DNA from 4 places in the Maricaulis sp. B-26 genome. Region 1 is predicted to be linked to each of the others. Evidence: predicted binding sites of a transcription regulator. Region 1 holds the regulator's gene; each other region holds the start of a gene.
The links. The regulator LexA, encoded in region 1, represses DNA repair genes until DNA is damaged. The targets are predictions, from matches to a motif close to ATGTTCCNCTTGTGTTCC.

Region 1 (2,168 bases):
CCGGCGGCGCGACATGTCTCTCCGTTCTCACCGACACGCCCAGCTTCCAGGGTGCGGACGCCTATCTGGGCGCCGCACGCGAGGTCTGCGCACTTCCCGTCCTGCGCAAGGATTTCCTCTACGACCCCTATCAGGTCGCCGAAGCCCGGATGCTCGGCGCCGACGCCATTCTCGTCATTCTCGCCGCCGTCGACGACGATACGGCGCGCGCCCTGATCGAGGAAGCCGCACGCTGGTCGATGGATGTCCTGGTCGAGGTTCACGACGCGCCGGAGATGGACCGTGCCCTGGCACTCGAAGCGCCGCTCATCGGGATCAACAACCGCAATCTGCGAACCTTCGAGACCTCTCTGGAGACCTTCGAATCGCTCGCACCGATGGTGGGGAACGGCCAACTTCTCGTGGGTGAGAGCGGTATCTTCACGCCTGCGGATGCGCAGCGGCTGGAACGGGCTGGCGCGCGTGCCCTTCTCGTCGGGGAAAGTCTTATGCGCCAGGAGGATGTCACGGCCGCGACCCGGGCGCTCATGGCGCGCTCCGGCTCCGCTTGACGCGATTCAGGAACACTTGTAGAACAAGCGCGGTATTCCTGATTTGTTCCCAGGGCTTTTTCGCCCGGAACGCTGCCGAGAGGGCCGACCCGTGCTGACCCGGAAACAGAATGAGCTCCTGCTCTTCATCCACAAGCGGATCAAGGAAACGGGCGTCTCGCCCTCTTTCGACGAAATGAAGGAAGCGCTTCAACTCGCTTCGAAATCCGGCGTTCACCGCCTTATCACGGCCCTGGAAGAGCGCGGCTTCATCCGCCGCCTCGCCCACCGGGCCCGGGCGCTGGAAGTGCTGAAACTGCCCGAATCCGCGGCGGCCGTGGCCGACAAAACCGTGCCCAAGGGCGATCTCGGTCCGAATGTCGTCCGCGCCGACTTCAAGAAGCCTGCGGAAGACGAAACGCATGAGGGCACGATCGAAGTACCTGTCCTCGGCCGGATCGCCGCTGGCGTACCGATTTCCGCCATCCAGCACGAGACCAATCGCCTGCCCATACCCGTCGACATGCTCGGCTCAGGCGAACATTTCGCGCTCGAGGTCAAGGGCGACTCGATGATAGAGGCCGGTATTCTGGACGGCGACACCGTCCTGATCCGTCGCTGCGAATCCGCCGATACCGGCGATATCGTCGTCGCGCTCGTCGATGACGAGGAAGCCACGCTGAAGCGCCTGCGCAAGAAAGGCGGCTCGATCGCGCTCGAAGCGGCCAATCCGGAATACGAAACCCGAATTTTCGGTCCGGACCGCGTGAAGGTCCAGGGACGCCTCATCGGCCTGCTCCGCCAGTATCATTGAGAGCATCACTGATCGAAGCCTTGTCCCCCGGTCAGGCACTTTTTCTTTCCGTTCTGTGCCCCTTGCGAGGCGCGCGCGCGTGCAGGTAAGTGCGGGCACGCAAACTGGCGACATCAATCCCACACTGCGGGTCCAATATGGGAACATACGCGTTCTGTAGGGCCAACCTGCGAGCATACGCGTATATGTCCGGACCGACCGCGCGAGTTTCCGGCCCGGTGCTAGCGCTGCTGCCAGGGGCGCATGGGTCTGACGGGCGCGACTTGCCGGATACGCCGGATGCGGCCGCCCTCGGTCCAGATGAGGGCCCCGCCCCGGCGGGCCAGTTGCCCGGCGTCGAGCACGAGCGCCTCGCAACGGCGCCTGATATGCGCGGGCAGCGTCCGGCGCGTCACGATCAGGGCATTCAGCCGGCAATCTTCCCCGATTGCCTCCAGCGACGTCAGCGAGGCCACCTGCAAGCCTGCGGCCTCACCCGCGCAGCCGAGACTGTCGCAGGGCCAGTCGAAACGTCGGGGGCGATCGCGCTCGCCCTGACGCTCGAGGAAGACACGCGCGGCGAAACGGTCGCGGCGGCGGTCGCTGACGGCCCAGCCATCCTCCCCGTCCTGTGCCACCACCACCGCGCCTTCGCTCACGAATAGATCGGGACGCGACGTCAGCCCGGCGGCGAAGACCGCAATTATCATGACAGTTGCACCGGCGGCTTTCATCAGGCGCGGCAAAACGACCAGGCCTGCGAAGCCGACCGCATAGACGGCAAGCCAGCCGCCCGGTGCGGCCGCGACGGCCTGCTCCGAACCGCCCAGCCCGGACACGAAATG
Region 2 (2,168 bases), on a different contig from region 1:
CGGGAATCCCAGACCTGCGTGGAATACGTGCAGAAGAACAAGCACTTCCGCATGATCCCGGAAACCGGAATGGTTGGCGCCTACCAGCAGGCTGCCCGCTCGATGAACGAAACGCTCGGCGGCATCAGGCGGCGCCATGAAAGCGTCCTCGACCTCGCCAGCAATCTGGAACGCCAGCTCGCCTCCGTGGTCGGCAAGATCAGCCAGACGATCGGCGTGCTGCAGACCAATGCCGAAAGTCTCGACTCGCGCTGCACCGAGGCCTCGGAACAGTGCACGGGCGCTGCCGCCGGCGCCGAGGAGGCCTCGGCGAACATGCAGAGCGTCGCGGCGTCCGCGGAAGAGCTCACTTCCTCGATCGAGGAGATCAACCGCCAGGTCGTGCAGTCGGCATCCCTGGCCGAGGGCGCGGTCGACAAGTCGCGAGCGATGAACGACACGATTTCGGGCCTGGACACGATCACCACGCAGATAGGCGACGTCGTCACGCTGATCCGCTCCATCGCGGAACAGACCAACCTGCTCGCCCTGAACGCCACGATCGAGGCCGCCCGCGCCGGTGAAGCCGGCAAGGGCTTCGCCATCGTCGCCCAGGAAGTGAAGGCCCTCGCCTCCCAGACCGGGACGGCGACGGAATCGATCAGCGAGCAGATCGCCGATCTCCAGCAGAGCATGTCGGGCGCGGTGGAAGCGAACGGCTCGATCAGCGAGGCGATCGAACAGATCAACGCCACCTTCAACGCCATTGCCACGGCTGTCACCGAACAGAGCGCGGCCACCGGCGAGATCGCCCGCAATGTCAACGAAGCCGCGACCGGTACCGGCGACGTGTCGATCGGGATCGGCGCGGTACAGGCCTCGACGGCCGACACCAAGCACATGGTCGACAATGTGCTCGGTTCGGCGGTCGGTCTCGGCGAGCAGGAAAAGAACCTGCTGGACCTGCGCGAAAACATCGAGACCTTCCTCGAGGACCTGCGCAGGGTCGGCTGACGGGACGGGGCGCGGCCGAAAAAGCGCCCCACCCTGTCACCCATGAGGACAAACGGAATTTTGTTCTTGCTTTGTTCTTTTTCTGAGTCATTATCTGGGCATGACCGAGCGCCCCGGTGGCTACGCCCTTAACGCCCCTCAGGAACCCTCGCACCCGCCTCACCCCTCCGCCCGGGGCTCGCGGGTCCGGGGGCGGGGCGCTCGGTCAAACTCTTCGGGCCGGTTCGAGACGGAGCAGCGCGAAGCTTTCGACGATGGCTGGAATGACGGCTGGCAAGCGGACGACCCGCCGGCCCCGCAACTGGGCACGACCGTTCTGCGCGACGCGTCGCGCTCCATCGTGGCGACCAACCGGTCGCCGGACATTTCCTTCGACCAGTCGATCAATCCCTATCGCGGTTGCGAGCATGGCTGCATCTATTGCTACGCCCGGCCCAGCCACGCCTATTGGGGCTATTCGCCCGGTCTGGACTTCGAGAGCGTGCTGTTCTCCAAGCCCGACGCCCCGGCCCTGCTCGAGCAATTCTTCAACCGCCCCGCCTACACACCGAAGCCGATCGTGATCGGCGCCAATACCGATGCCTGGCAGCCGATCGAGCGGCGGCTGGAAATCACGCGTGAATTGCTCAAGGTCTTCGCCCGCTACCGGCATCCTGTGAGCTTCATCACCAAATCCGCCCTCGTCCTGCGCGATCTGGACATTCTCGGCCCGATGGCGCGCGACGGCCTGGCCAAGGGCGCCATTTCCGTCACCACGCTCGATCGCGGCCTGTCGCGGGACATGGAACCGCGGGCTGCCGCACCGCATCGCCGCCTCGAAACGATCCGGCAACTCACCGAGGCCGGCCTGCCGGTTTCGGTGATGATGGCGCCGATCATCCCGGCGCTGAACGATCACGAGATCGAGCCCCTGCTGGAGGCCGCGGCTGCGGCTGGTGCGCGCGGGGCCGGCTATGTGCTGTTGCGCCTGCCGCTGGAGATCAAGGATCTCTTTCGCGAATGGCTGGCGGAAAAGCGTCCGGACGCCGCCTCGCGCGTGATGTCGCTGATCCGCCAGATGCGCGACGGCCGCGATTACGACCCCGACTGGGCCACGCGCGGACGCGGCAAGGGGCCGCTGGCCGAACTCGTCGCCAACCGATTTCGCGCCGCGATGAAGCGCCACGGCCTGGACG
Region 3 (2,168 bases), on a different contig from region 1:
GCGGCGATCGAGCGTTCGGCCCCGGCAGCGTCGTGATCGCGGCCGAGGGCGACCAGCGCAGCATCGTCGAAACTCTGCACACCCAGCGAGAGCCGGTTGATCCCGGCCGAGGCCATGCCGGCAAAACCGCCGGCATCATTGGGGTTGGCTTCCAGGCCGATTTCCACGTCCGGCGCGAAGCCCCAGAGCCGCTCGGCCGTACCGATAACCGCCTCGAGCTGGGCAGGTGTCATCAGGGAGGGGGTGCCGCCGCCGAAATGCAGGCTGGCGAGGGGGCGCGGTCCGGTCCGTTCGCGCCAGCCGGCGAGATCGTCGAGTATGGCGGAGAGCAAGGCCCCCTGGTCGCCCTTGGGCCGGTAGACGTTGAAATCGCAATAGGGGCAGATGCGGGCACAATAGGGCCAGTGGACGTAAAGCCCCAGCGCGTCGCCCTGCTCGCCCCCTCCGGCGGGATCAGCCATCGGGAAACTCCGCCGCGATCAACGCCGCCAGGGCGCGGCCGCGATGGCTCATCGACTGTTTCTCTTCGCGGCTCATCTCGGCAAAGACGCGCTCATGGCCGTGCGGCCGGAAGACGGGATCATAGCCGAAACCGCCCTCGCCACGCGGCGGCCAGACGATCTCGCCGGCCACTTCGCCCTGGTAGTGACTGACGCGTCCGTCCGGCCGCGCGAGGGCAATGGCGCAGATGAAACGGGCGGTGCGGTCCGCATTGCCACTATTCCTCAGCCCGCTTTCCACCTTTTCCATGGCCCGGGAGAAGTCGCGCGGCTCGCCGGCCCAACGGGCTGAATGGACGCCGGGGTCGCCGTCCAGCGCATCGACCGCGAGGCCACTGTCATCGGCCAGACAGACCAGTCCCGTCGCGAGGCAGGCCGCGCGAGCCTTCAATTCCGCATTGCCGCGAAAGCTGGTCTCGGTCTCTTCCGGCTCGGGCAGATCAAGATCGGCAGCACTCTTCAGCGCGATCCCTCGCGGCTCCAGAAGTGCACGCAACTCGTTGATTTTGCCTGTATTGTGACTGGCCAACACCCAGGTCTCGGTATGCGTCATGGGTCCGGATTCGACCTCCTATTTATCGCCTTTCAAAAAATTCATATCGAAAAACGATATTTTTTGCTTGCGTCCCGCCAATGATGGGTTTATCGATAAACAACAAGGACGGGAAACACTGTCCGAGTAACACGAAAGACAACGGTAGTTGGTCACATTCAACACGAAGGAAACAGGAAAATGGTCAGGTCCGACAATTCGAGCATGCGTATGATGGGTTCCATTGCCATCAATCTCGTACTGCTCATTTCCGTCGCAGCCGGAACGTTTTATGCCATTGCACCGGTTGCCGCATGATGGCGAAATACGGTTGAGGCCCGAAGGACGGCGATAACGTCCACGGGCCTCAGTCGAAATGGCCTACGTCGTTCTTGGAAGGGGCAGGCATGAAAACACTCGGCCGCGGATCGCTCGCATCCATCATAAAGATCGTCCTGGACGGCGTCTGGTATCTCAGCTGGGCACTGCTGGCGATTGCCGCCTTCGTCCTGCTGGCAACAGCGGCGACCCTCATCATGGATTTCCTGGGCTATTCGCCCGGAATCGTGTCCGAATTGCTGTCCTCGGTGAGGGATTACGGCTGGATCTTCCCGATCTTCGTTGCAGAGATCGTCGCCGTCATGGTGGTCATAGACCGTCTGCGCCGCATCTTTTCGACGCTCATCGCGGGTGACCCCTTCGTGCCGGAAAACGCCGGGCATCTCCGGGTTATCGCGCTGGCCATCGCCGCTTTCCAGATCCTGCGCCATGTAACCCAGGGCGCCGTGGCCATGCTGCTGACCATGATGGACCGCCCGGTCATGGGCGGACTGGAGCTGACGGTCACTGCCAATATCGATCTCGGCGCCTGGTTCGCGGTGGCTGCGCTTCTGGTGCTTGCGGAAGTTTTCCGCGAAGGTGCACGCATGCGCCAAGAACAAAAACTGACGATTTAGGGAGGCGCCAATCATGCCCATTCGCGTCACCCTCGACCGTATGCTCCTGGAGCGCCGCATGTCGCTGACCGAACTCTGCGACCGTGTCGGCATCACCATGGCCAACCTGTCCATCCTCAAGACAGGCAAGGCCAAGGCCGTACGCTTCTCCACCCTTGAAGCGCTCTGCCGCGAACTCGG
Region 4 (2,168 bases), on a different contig from region 1:
GCCGAGATCAGCGAGGAGGAGCATCGCTGACGCGTTGCGCCACCGGATGTCGTGCGGTTATCCGTCTGGAAAGGTTGTCGCGACTAGACTGTAGACATGAGATCGAACGCAGAGGCAGCACACGACCGGGACATGCCGGTCCTGGGCAGGGGGGCGCTTGACGCCGACGCCCTGCGTGCGGCCAACATCAATCCCGACACCGGGCTGGCGACGGACTATCTCAACCACTTCAACGAAGTCGTGATGTTGATGGAAATGCTTCCGGACATGCCGGATTGTGCAGAGGACATCCTGGAATGGGCTCCCGCCGACTATCCTTCGCACTTCGCGAACTCGACTTTCAAGGACAAGGATCTCGCCGTACAGGCCTACGAGGCGGCCCCACGCGAGGTACGGGCACATCTTGAGACCCTGATCTGCCAGCTGGACAGCGAAATCCTCGGCGCACAAGGCACATTGCGCGACCAACCGACACCGAACGACCTCGCCGCGATCGCCCATCTCGCGACCCATGAAATCAAGCCTCTGATCTCCGCCGCGTCGGGCGCTATTCATGGCCAGACAGTCGACGAGCCAGCTTACGATGACGACACCGCACAGGCGCAAATTGACGCACTTTTTCAACCAGAGGGTAACGAGTTAACAAAAACATAATATGATATGAGCTCAGTTGTGGTTCGCTTCTGTAAATCCTCTTTACTTTCCGGGCGGATGGGGGAGCTCATGAACAATCAGATCGTCGCCGAAACACGCACAACAAATGATGTTTCCTGGCGCAACCGGGCGGAGAATCCCAATCCTCGTGTCCGGTATTACTGGACAATGGTCGCAGAGCTGAACGCGGCACGCGCCGGACAGGCGTCCGGCCCGGACATGCTCGACATCGTCAACGAGCTGGCCTGCGCCGCCGAAGACATGTTCGATTGCCATATCGACCCCGAAACCGACGCGCTTGTCTCCTGTTGCCAGGAGGCGGATAGCTTTCTCGGCCGCCTGGCCGAATACGCGGAAGATGTCCGGTCGGCCAACGGCCATGTCAGCCGGAAATTCCTGCATTTCCTTGAGTCTCCACCATTCGGAGCACCGCGTAATCGCGCTGCCTGACCGGTTAAGGCCCGGCATCCCGCTTGTTCGCGGCCTCAGCCCGGTTGACTGCGCCTGCCAGCCAGCACGCATATCTTGAGACCAGACCTGCCGATTATGGTTTGGGACTCATCGCTCGATATCTACGTCGATGACCGTGCCCGGCCAGTCCGCCTTCTCATCGTCCTCAAGCTGTGACTCTGGGCCCATATCAAGGGCATCGACATGAAATACGGCCTGAAGCCGGTCAGGTTTGCCTGAGCCGGTCTCTGCTGCAGAACCGCCGAACAAAATACGAACAATCGCACACCGACCTCTTGGGCTGACGCGCCAATCGGTCCAGACTGACGAGTAATTTCGACTCGCTGCGGCCGAGGGGCGTCATGTCCAACCTGTCCATTTCCGATATGGCGCGTCCGGCGCCGCCCACGCCTTACCTGGAAGGGCTGAACCCGGAGCAGAAGGCGGCCGTCGAGGCCCTCGACGGGCCGGTGCTCGTTCTGGCGGGCGCCGGAACCGGCAAGACCCGCGTCCTGACCACGCGCCTGGCGCATATCCTGGCCACGGGCCGCGCGCGTCCGTGGGAAATCCTCGCCGTCACCTTCACCAACAAGGCGGCGCGCGAAATGAAGGAACGGGTCGGCAAGATTATCGGCGAGGCCGTCGAAGGCGTGCCCTGGCTGGGCACATTCCACTCCATCTCCGCGCAGATCCTGCGCCGCCATGCCGAACTCGTCGGCCTGCAGTCCAGTTTCACCATCCTCGACACGGACGACCAGCTGCGCCTGCTGAAACAGATCATCCAGGCCGAGCCCGGTATCGACGAGAAGCGCTGGACACCGCGCCACCTGGCCAGCGTCATCGATGGCTGGAAAAATCGCGGCCTGCTGCCTGGCCAGCTCAATGAAGAGGATAAATGGTCCTTCGCCGAAGGGCGCGGCCAGAGCCTCTATGCGACCTATCAGGACCGCCTGAAGACGCTCAATTGCTGCGATTTCGGCGATCTGCTGCTGCACACCCTGCACATCTTCAAGGACAATCCGGACGTCCTCGGCCTCTATCACCAGAAATTCCGCTATCTCCTC

Region 2: the regulator LexA is predicted to act here: its motif matches at 1,054-1,071, upstream of AC13HB_RS03870 (PA0069 family radical SAM protein).
Region 3: the regulator LexA is predicted to act here: its motif matches at 1,112-1,129, upstream of rdgB (RdgB/HAM1 family non-canonical purine NTP pyrophosphatase).
Region 4: the regulator LexA is predicted to act here: its motif matches at 1,368-1,385, upstream of AC13HB_RS14550 (ATP-dependent helicase).

Annotation. Positions count from the first base shown of each region.
Region 1 is NZ_JBSXNX010000026.1:35,781-37,948, forward strand. Features, by position in the region: gene trpC (indole-3-glycerol phosphate synthase TrpC) at 1-551, shown strand, start outside; gene lexA (transcriptional repressor LexA) at 643-1,344, shown strand; gene AC13HB_RS12535 (ComEC/Rec2 family competence protein) at 1,566-2,168, opposite strand, start outside.
Region 2 is NZ_JBSXNX010000016.1:60,229-62,396, reverse strand. Features, by position in the region: gene AC13HB_RS03875 (methyl-accepting chemotaxis protein) at 1-993, shown strand, start outside; gene AC13HB_RS03870 (PA0069 family radical SAM protein) at 1,094-2,168, shown strand, end outside.
Region 3 is NZ_JBSXNX010000021.1:26,430-28,597, reverse strand. Features, by position in the region: gene hemW (radical SAM family heme chaperone HemW) at 1-461, opposite strand, end outside; gene rdgB (RdgB/HAM1 family non-canonical purine NTP pyrophosphatase) at 454-1,053, opposite strand; gene AC13HB_RS07910 (DUF2975 domain-containing protein) at 1,440-1,988, shown strand; gene AC13HB_RS07905 (helix-turn-helix domain-containing protein) at 2,002-2,168, shown strand, end outside.
Region 4 is NZ_JBSXNX010000027.1:176,849-179,016, forward strand. Features, by position in the region: gene AC13HB_RS14535 (chloride channel protein) at 1-30, shown strand, start outside; gene AC13HB_RS14540 (hypothetical protein) at 133-654, shown strand; gene AC13HB_RS14545 (hypothetical protein) at 724-1,104, shown strand; gene AC13HB_RS14550 (ATP-dependent helicase) at 1,467-2,168, shown strand, end outside.